DNA from 2 places in the Acidocella sp. MX-AZ03 genome. Region 2 is predicted to be linked to the other one. Evidence: riboswitches for the same ligand, from Rfam matches in the RefSeq annotation. Region 2 holds a riboswitch; the other holds the start of a gene.
What was found. Region 2 has a riboswitch for thiamine pyrophosphate ahead of thiC (phosphomethylpyrimidine synthase ThiC). Riboswitches for the same ligand answer to the same signal wherever they lie in the genome.
Positions count from the first base shown of each region.

Region 1: another riboswitch for thiamine pyrophosphate. It lies ahead of GT370_RS11815 (ABC transporter substrate-binding protein); the one in region 2 lies ahead of thiC (phosphomethylpyrimidine synthase ThiC).

Region 1 is NZ_CP110774.1:2,129,318-2,133,753, forward strand. Features, by position in the region: gene GT370_RS11795 (glutamate--cysteine ligase) at 1-169, opposite strand, end outside; gene GT370_RS11800 (16S rRNA (uracil(1498)-N(3))-methyltransferase) at 220-927, opposite strand; partial or broken gene ubiA (4-hydroxybenzoate octaprenyltransferase) at 947-1,845, shown strand; gene GT370_RS11810 (cation diffusion facilitator family transporter) at 1,987-2,910, opposite strand; TPP riboswitch at 2,984-3,079, shown strand; partial or broken gene GT370_RS11815 (ABC transporter substrate-binding protein) at 3,071-4,026, shown strand; gene GT370_RS11820 (OmpA family protein) at 4,084-4,377, opposite strand; gene GT370_RS11825 (outer membrane protein) at 4,367-4,436, opposite strand, start outside.
Region 2 is NZ_CP110774.1:1,945,524-1,949,959, reverse strand. Features, by position in the region: gene thiC (phosphomethylpyrimidine synthase ThiC) at 223-2,043, opposite strand; TPP riboswitch at 2,084-2,205, opposite strand; gene GT370_RS10830 (Lrp/AsnC family transcriptional regulator) at 2,247-2,711, opposite strand; partial or broken gene putA (bifunctional proline dehydrogenase/L-glutamate gamma-semialdehyde dehydrogenase PutA) at 2,811-4,436, shown strand, end outside.

The DNA of each region.
Region 1 (4,436 bases), 180 kb from region 2:
CCGCCCCCTCATAGGCGGGCGGGGTGAAATCAGCGGCGCGGAAGCCGAAGGCCTCATGCTCGGTGCCGATGCTGTACTGGGCGGCCGGCTTCGCGCCGGAGTCCAGATAGGCCGCCAGATCCTTGACGCTTTCAACCACACGCGCGTCAGCGTCACCGGGATTTGACAAGTCTCTCTTCCTTCAAACTCTGTGTTTCAGGCGCGATGCCGGGCGCTGTCTCAGGGCTGGGCTGCGAGTTGCAGCGCCAGCCCGGCGATGGCGGCGGTTTCGGCCCGCAGGATGCGGCTGCCCAATGACACGCGTGTAATGATGGGTGTTCGCGCGATAGCTTCAAGCTCCTGATCGGTAAAGCCCCCCTCCGGACCGACCATCAAGGCGCTGGGGCCGGAGGCTGGGCCAAGCAGGGCAGCGTCGCGCCGCTCATCGGCGATGCAAAGCGGGCGCTGCGCCGGCCAGGCCGCCATCAGCTTCATCACCGGCAGCGGCGCGCGGATTTCGGGGACATGCAGGCGCTCGCATTGCTCCGCCGCCTCGGTGGCGATGGCGCGCAGGCGTTCGAGATTCACATGGTCCGCATTGGTGCGGGCGGTGATGATCGGCTGGATCACGGAGACGCCGAGCTCGGTGGCTTTTTCCACCACCAGATCGGTTTTCTGTCGTTTCAGCAAGGCAAAGCAGAGCCAGGCATCGGGCTCCGGCGCCGGAACCCGGGTCTGCTGGGTGGGCTCCAGAATCGCGGCCTTGCGGGAGATTTTGGCGATGCGGGCGCGCCATTCCCCGGCCTGGCCATTAAAAACCCGTATTGTATCGCCCTCGCCCAGCCGCATGACATTGGCGAGATAATGGGCCTGGCCATCGGAGACGGCAAAGCCCTCGCCGGCGCCGGGGAGATCGGGAACATGCAGACGAATTGACGTATCGGCCATGCCGGGCTGAATAGCAGATATGAGCGGATTTACCGATATCAGGCGCGGCGGCTGGGTGGCGCGTCTGCCCGAGCGTTACCTTCCCTATGTGCTGCTGGCGCGGCTGGACCGGCCGATCGGCGCCTGGCTGCTATTTCTGCCCGGGCTGTGGGCGATTTGCCTGACCGCGAAAAATTTCTGGTGGGGGCTGTGGTTCACCGTGCTGTTCGGCATCGGCAGCGTGGTGATGCGCGGGGCGGGCTGCGTGGTGAACGATCTCTGGGACCGCAAAATGGATGCGATGGTGGAGCGCACCCGCGGCCGCCCGCTGGCCTCGGGCATGGTGACGCCGATTCAGGCGCTGGGCTTCCTGGCGATCCTCTGCGCCATCGGGCTGGCGATATTGCTGACGCTGAACAATACCGCGAAGCTGCTGGGGTGGTCTCCTTGGTGCTGGTGGTGCTGTATCCGCTGGCCAAGCGCGTCACCTGGTGGCCGCAGGCCTTTCTCGGGCTCACCTTTGGCTGGGGCGCGCCGTTGGGTTTCGCCGCGGCAAGGGGGCATCTCACCTGGCCGGTGCTGTTCCTCTATCTCGGCGCGATTTTCTGGATCATCGGCTATGACACGATCTATGCGCATCAGGACCGCGAGGATGATACGCTGATCGGGGTGAAATCCACCGCGCGGCTGTTCGGCACGCGTACCCGCGAGGCGCTGTGCATTCTCTACGCGCTGGCGTTTCTGATGCTGCTGATCGCGATGTCCGGCTTTTCGCTGCACCCCTGGGGCTATTGGCTGATGGTGGTGCCTGGCGCGCTGCTGGCCTGGCAGATTATCAGGCTGGATATTGATAATCCGGCGCGGTGCCTGGCGCTGTTCAAGCTGAACCGGGATGTGGGGTTGGCAGTGGCGGCGGCGATTTTGATGGGGTGGATGTAGGGTTCAAAAGTTTTTGGGAGGCGGCCCTTTTTTCAAAAAGGGCCGCAAAACGTTTGGGGTGTTGGCAACGCAGGTGCATACGCCCAGGCCTCCCCGCCCCTTTTTTGAAAAAAAGGGGCGGCCCCAAAAAACTTTTGGCACCTATCCTTTGGTTTCCACCTGATCGTCCAGCCGGTGATCCTCGATCCCCGCCGGCTCCAGATGCACGCTCACCTCCACCCGGCCCGGCAGCGCCCGGCGCACCGCGCGCTCCACCGCATCGCCGATGGCATGGCCCTCATTGACGCTGAGCCGCCCCTCCACCTCCAGATGGAATTCCACGAACGCCCGGTCCCCGGCATGGCGGGTGCGTAGATCATGGATATCCTCCACCCCCCGGCAGCCCAGCGCGGTGCGGCGGATCATCATCCGGTCGGTCTCGGTCAATTCGCGGTCGAGCAACTGGCTCAGCGCCTCATTCGCCACGAAGCGCGCATTCCACATCATGTAAAGCGCGATCAGCAGCGCGAAGGCCGGGTCGGCGCGGGTCCAGCCGGTGAAATGGGTCAGCGCCAAAGCCGCCAGCACGGCGGCATTCACCGCGACATCCGTGAGGTAATGCGCACGGTCGGCGGCGATGGCGGTGGAGCCGGTACGGCCCACCACCCAGCTCTGCATCACCACCAGAACGATGGCGGCGAGCAGGCTCAGCGCAATGATCATGATGCCGAAATCCAGCGCTTCCAGTCTTTCCGGAAACACCAGCCGTTCGATGGATTGGAAGGCCAGCACCATCGCCGCGCCGGCCAGCAGCATCGCCTGGGTGAAGGCGGCGATGGCCTCACCCTTGCCATGGCCGTAGCGATGATCCGCGTCCGCCGGGCGCTGGGCGTAGCGCACCCCATAAAATGTGGCGAGGCTGGCGCCGACATCCACCAGCGCATCCACCGCCGAGGTGAGCAGGGACATCGAGCCGGTGGCGATCCAGGCGGCGAATTTCACCACCACCAGCACCACGGCAAAAGCCAGGCTGGCGCCGCTGGCGGCCTTGCGCAGCGTCGCGTCGGTCGGATCTGTCGTGCTCATGAGAGCGGTTTAGCGCGAAGCCCCCCGCCAACCCAAGACGCAAGATTGACGACGCGGCCCTAAACGCGGGAGAAGCATCACGCCGGGGTGTCCGCATCGTGCGGGCTGAGATCATACCCGTAGAACCTGCCTGGGTCATGCCAGCGAAGGGAGAGCGCCAATGAGCCTCAATAGACGTCTATTCCTCTCAACCGCCAGCGCTGCGCTTGCCGCGCCGGCTCTGGCCCGCGCCGCGACCGCGACGCCGTTCACGCTGATTCTCGACTGGTTCGTGAATCCCGACCATGCCCCGCTCTTCGCCGCGAAATATTGCGGCGCCTATGCCAAGGCCGGGCTGGATGTGAAGCTGGTGGCGCCGACCGACCCGGATCTGCCGCCGCGCCTGGTTGCCGCCGGCAAGGCCGATGCGGCGCTGACCTACCAGACCGAGCTGTACCTGCTGGTCGACCAGGGGCTGCCGGTGCGCCGGACCGGCACGCTGATCGACAAGCCGCTGAACACGCTGACGGCGCTGAAGGCCAGCGGCATCACCAAGCTGCAGGATCTGAAAGGCCGCAAGGTCGGCTATTCGGTGGCGGGGTGGAGCCGGTGATCATCGGCGCGATGCTCAAGCATGTCGGCATGAGCCTGGCCGATATTCAGCTGGTGAATGTCAATTTCGAGCTGGTTTCGGCATTGCAGAGCAAATCGGTCGACGCGGTGATCGGCACCTACAGGAATTACGAGGATATTCAGCTGGCGCAGGCCGGGCTGGACCCGGTGATCTTCCTGCCGGAGGATTACGGGGTGCCGGCCTCGGATGAGCTGCTGCTGCTCTCCAATGAAAGCGGGCTGAAGAACACGGCGCTGAAGGCGTTTTTGAGCGCGCTGAAGGAAGGCGTGGCGGCGTTGCAGGCAGACCCGGAGGGGATGCTGAAGCAATTCCTGAAGGATAATCCGAGCCTGAACGACAAGCTCGACATCGCTTCCTGGCACGCGATGCCGCCCTACTTCGCGAAGGACCCGGCGAAGCTGAACGACGCCCGCTATCTAACCTACCGAGACTTCCTGTTGGCCAACGGCGTGATCAAGAAAAAGCTGCCCTTAGGCAACTACGCCGTCCAAATCGAAGCCTAAAGTTTTCAGACGTTTTTGGGGTGTGGGGGATTTTTACAAAAATCCCCCACGTCTTTCTTAGTGGAAAATGATTTCCACCCGGCGGTTCTGCGGCTCACGCACACCCGGGCCGGTCGGCACCAGCAGATGCGTCTCGCCATAGCCATGCATCTCGATCTCGTTGGCCGGCACGCCATCGGCGACGAGCTGGGCGGCAACCGCCTTCGCACGTTTCACGGACAGGCCCATATTGTAGGTCGCGGTCCCCGAGGTATCGGTGTAGCCGTTAACCTCCAGCGTGGTGACGTTCTGCGTCTTGGAGTCGGAGGCGGCCTGCGCGATGATCTGGGTCGCGCGCGGGTCAGGCTGTATTTATCCCAGTCGAAGAACACCAGATAGGTCTTGGCCGGGCGGGCGCCGGGGCCGCGGCG
Region 2 (4,436 bases):
TGGTCGTTCGGCGATTTAGTGTCTTGCCTCCCTCGTGGTCTGCAGACTCGACGAGCATAGCATGTCTAGGTCGCCAGGATCTTTTTTGCTTCGCGAACAACGCCATGCCCTGTATTTCTTGTCGACGGCGCCGTTATGGTGATTCGCGGCGCTGCGGGGGCTCGTCACTGGCAGGGCAGGAAGGGGGCGGAGGCGTTGCTATCTGCTCCCGCCCGGCATTCGTCATCCTTTGTCTTTGGCTGTCACATAAAGCGCGCCGCCAGCCTCGGTGAAGGCGGCGCGCATTGCTTCCATCCCCTCCTGGCGTTGCGCCTCGGCGCGGATATCCTGGCTGATCTTCATGGAGCAGAATTTCGGCCCGCACATTGAGCAGAAATGCGCACTCTTATGCGCCTCCTTCGGCAGCGTCTCATCGTGAAAGGCTCGTGCTGTATCCGGATCCAGACCGAGATTGAACTGATCCTCCCAGCGGAATTCGAAACGCGCCCGCGAAATCGCGTCATCACGCAGCCGCGCCGCCGGATGGCCCTTCGCCAGGTCCGCCGCATGGGCCGCCAGCTTGTAGGTAATCACCCCAGTTTTCACATCTTCCCGGTTCGGCAGGCCGAGATGCTCCTTGGGCGTGACATAGCAGAGCATGGCGGTGCCGAACCAGCCGATCATCGCGGCGCCGATCGCCGAGGTGATATGATCATAGCCGGGCGCGATGTCCGTGGTCAGCGGACCCAGCGTATAGAATGGCGCCTCGCCGCAGGTGGCAAGCTGCTTCTCCATATTGGCTTTGATCTTATGCATCGGCACATGGCCGGGGCCTTCCACCATCACCTGGCAGCCTTTCGCCCAGGCCCTGCGCGTCAGCTCGCCCAGCGTCTCCAGCTCGGCAAACTGTGCCGCGTCATTCGCATCCGCGTTCGAGCCAGGGCGCAGCCCGTCACCCAGCGAGAACGACACGTCGTAGCGGCGCATGATGTCGCAAATTTCGTCGAAATGCTCGTAAAGGAAACTTTCCCGGTGATGTGCCAGGCACCATTGCGCCATGATCGAACCGCCACGTGAGACGATGCCGGTGACGCGCCGTGCCGTCAGCGGCACATGCGCCAGCCGCACCCCGGCATGGATGGTGAAATAATCCACCCCTTGCTCAGCCTGTTCGATCAGCGTATCGCGATACAGCACCCAATCCAGCTTCGCCGCATCGCCGCCTACTTTTTCCAGCGCCTGATAAAGCGGCACCGTGCCGATCGGCACGGGTGAATTCCGTAGAATCCAGCTTCGGATATTGTGAATATTCCGGCCGGTGGAGAGATCCATCACCGTATCCGCGCCCCAGCGGATCGCCCAGACCAGCTTCTCCACCTCCGCCGCCGCATCGGAGGTCACCGCCGAATTGCCGATATTCGCGTTGATCTTCACCAGGAAATTGCGGCCGATGACCATCGGCTCCAGCTCCGGATGGTTGATATTGGCCGGCAGAATGGCCCGCCCGGCGGCGATTTCCGCGCACACGAATTCAGGTGTGACGAATTCCGGCAAGGCGGCGCCGAAGCTCTCGCCATCCGCCACCCTCGCCTGCGCCTGCTCATGCGCGGCTGCCCGGCCGAGATTTTCCCGGTGCGCGGCATAGATCATCTCCTCGGTGACGATGCCGGCGCGGGCGAATTCATATTGCGTCACCAGCGCCGTCTCATCGCCTATCCGCACGTCATGCGCCGCGGGGCAGGGGGCCACGAGCGTCTCCGCGCTGGCATGGCCATTATCCTCAGGCTTCACCGGCCGGCCTGCATAGGCGCGTAAACCGCGTTTGCTCAGCCAAGCATTACGCAATTTCGGCAATCCATCCTCAAGCGAGAGGGGCTCAGCCGGGTCGGTGTAGGCGCCGGACGTGTCATAAAGCTGCAGCGGCGGTTCCTGCGCGCTGGCGTGCAGTGCCACCTCTCGGAACGGAACCGCGATGTCAGGATGTCCCGGTGCTGGGGAATAGATCTTGCGCGATCCTGCAATCGGCCCAGTGGTTACGCTGAGGGTCTTGGTCTCGATATCCACGGCACGTCTCCCTTTGTAGCGGAGCACGGGTGCATGGATTCACGAATTCATCCCCCGTCCCTCCGCCGATGTTAATCGGATCAGGTTCAAAGGGTCCGCGGCGGTGGGCAAAAGCCCCTGGCCACATCTCAGCTCTCTCGCAGAGCCCCCCTCGGTGCGGGCAAGGGAGCACCCGCACGGCAAGGTTGTCAAGCCTGCCTGGCTCAGCGTTCCTTCACGGTTTCCATCGCCACGTAGGTGGAGCTGGAGGCGACGAAGGGCAGCGCCGAGATCGCTTCGCCCAGCACCGCGCGGTAGCGCTGAATATCGGCGGTCCGCACTTTCAGCAGATAATCGAAGGGTCCGGCGATCATATGGCATTCCTCCACCTCGGGGATGCGCCGCACCGCCGCGTTGAACTGGCTTAGCGCCGCCTCGCGCGTGTCGGAGAGCTTGATCTCGGTGAAGGCGATATGGGTGAGGCCGAGCCGGGCACTGTCCAGCACCGCGCGGAATCCGGTGATCACGCCGCTTTCTTGCAGCTTTTTCAGCCGCGCCTGACAGGGGGTTTTGGAGAGGCCGACCTGCTCCGCCAGGGCGGTGACGCTCATCCGCCCGTCGCGGGAGAGCAAAGCGAGGAGCTTGTGGTCGAACTCATCTAAATTGGCTATAGAAACGGGATTTTGCATAAATATTGCCTAAAAATATAAAGAAAATAAGTCATAAAAGCATTTCTAACTGTCATTATAAGGCAAATCGCCTTGGCTGCGAATGCTAAGCCGTGAAACATGATCCACGCCCCGCTTTTCGCCGCTTTCGCCCCGCCCATCGGCCCGCAAACCGCCTTGCGCCAGGCCATCACCGCCTTCTATCGCCGCGCCGAGCCGGACTGTATGGCGCCACTGCTCGCCGCCGCCACGCTGGCGCCGGAGGACCGCGCCGCCATCGCGCAAACCGCCAGCGCCCTGGTCACCCGCCTGCGGGCGCAAAAACCCGCCAGCCCGATGGCGGCCTTGATGCAGGATTACGCCCTCTCCAGCGAGGAAGGCATTGCGCTGATGTGCCTGGCCGAGGCGCTGCTGCGCATCCCCGACGCCCCCACCCGTGACGCGCTGATCCGCGACAAGCTCGCCGGCGGCGATTGGGGCGCGCATCTGGGGGCTGAGAAAAGCCTGTTCGTCAACGCGGCCTCCTGGGGGCTGGCGCTCACCGGCCGGCTGGTGGCGCCGCACCCCGAGGCCAGCCTGGGTGCAGCCCTCACCCGCCTGGTGGGGCGCGCCGGCGAACCGCTGATCCGCGCCGCGATGGACCGCGCCATGCGCCATCTGGGGGCCGCTTTCGTCAGCGGCCAGACCATCCAGGAGGCGCTCGCCCATGGCCGCCCGTTTGCGGCGAAGGGCTTTCGCTACAGCTATGACATGCTGGGCGAGGCGGCGCTGACAGCGCAGGACGCCACCCGCTATTTCGCCGATTATGAGGCCGCGATCCACGCCATCGGCCAGGCGGCTTCGGGCAAGGGCGTTATTGCCGGGCCGGGCATCTCGATCAAACTCTCGGCCCTGCATCCGCGCTATGGCCGCGCCCAGGCCGGGCGGGTGATGGCGGAGCTGCTGCCGCGCCTGCGCGCTCTGGCGCTGCTTTCGAAGCGCTACGATATCGGGCTGAACATCGATGCCGAGGAAGCCGACCGGCTGGAGCTTTCGCTCGACCTGCTGGAGGCGCTGGCGCTGGACCCGGCGCTGGCGGGCTGGCAGGGGCTGGGCTTCGTCATCCAGGCCTATGGCAAGCGCTGCCCCTCCGTGATCGCCTGGCTGGTCGATCTGGCACGCCGCGCCAGGCGCCGGCTGATGGTGCGGCTGGTCAAGGGCGCTTACTGGGATGCCGAGATCAAGCGTGCCCAGCAGGACGGTCTGGCGGATTTCCCGGTCTATACCCGCAAGCTGCATACCGATGTCGCCTATATCGCCTGCGCGCGCGCTTTGCTCGCCGCGCCGGATGCGATCTTCCCGCAATTCGCCACGCATAATGCGCAGACTCTGGCGACCATCCATCATCTCGCCGGGCCGGATTTTCATGAGGGGCAGTACGAGTTCCAGTGCCTGCACGGCATGGGCGAGCCGCTTTATGAGCAAATGGTGGGGAGCCGCCCGTGCCGGATCTATGCGCCTGTTGGCACCCATGAAACGCTGCTGGCCTATCTGGTGCGCCGGCTGCTGGAAAACGGCGCGAACTCCTCCTTCGTCAACCGCATCGCCGATCCGGCGGTGCCGGTTGCGGCCCTGGTGGCCGACCCGGCGGAGATTCTGGCCGCATCGCCCATTCCCGGTGCGCCGCACGAGAAAATCGCAGCCCCCGCCGCGCTCTATCCTGATCGTCGGAATTCCGCGGGGATCGATCTCAGCGACGAAACCACC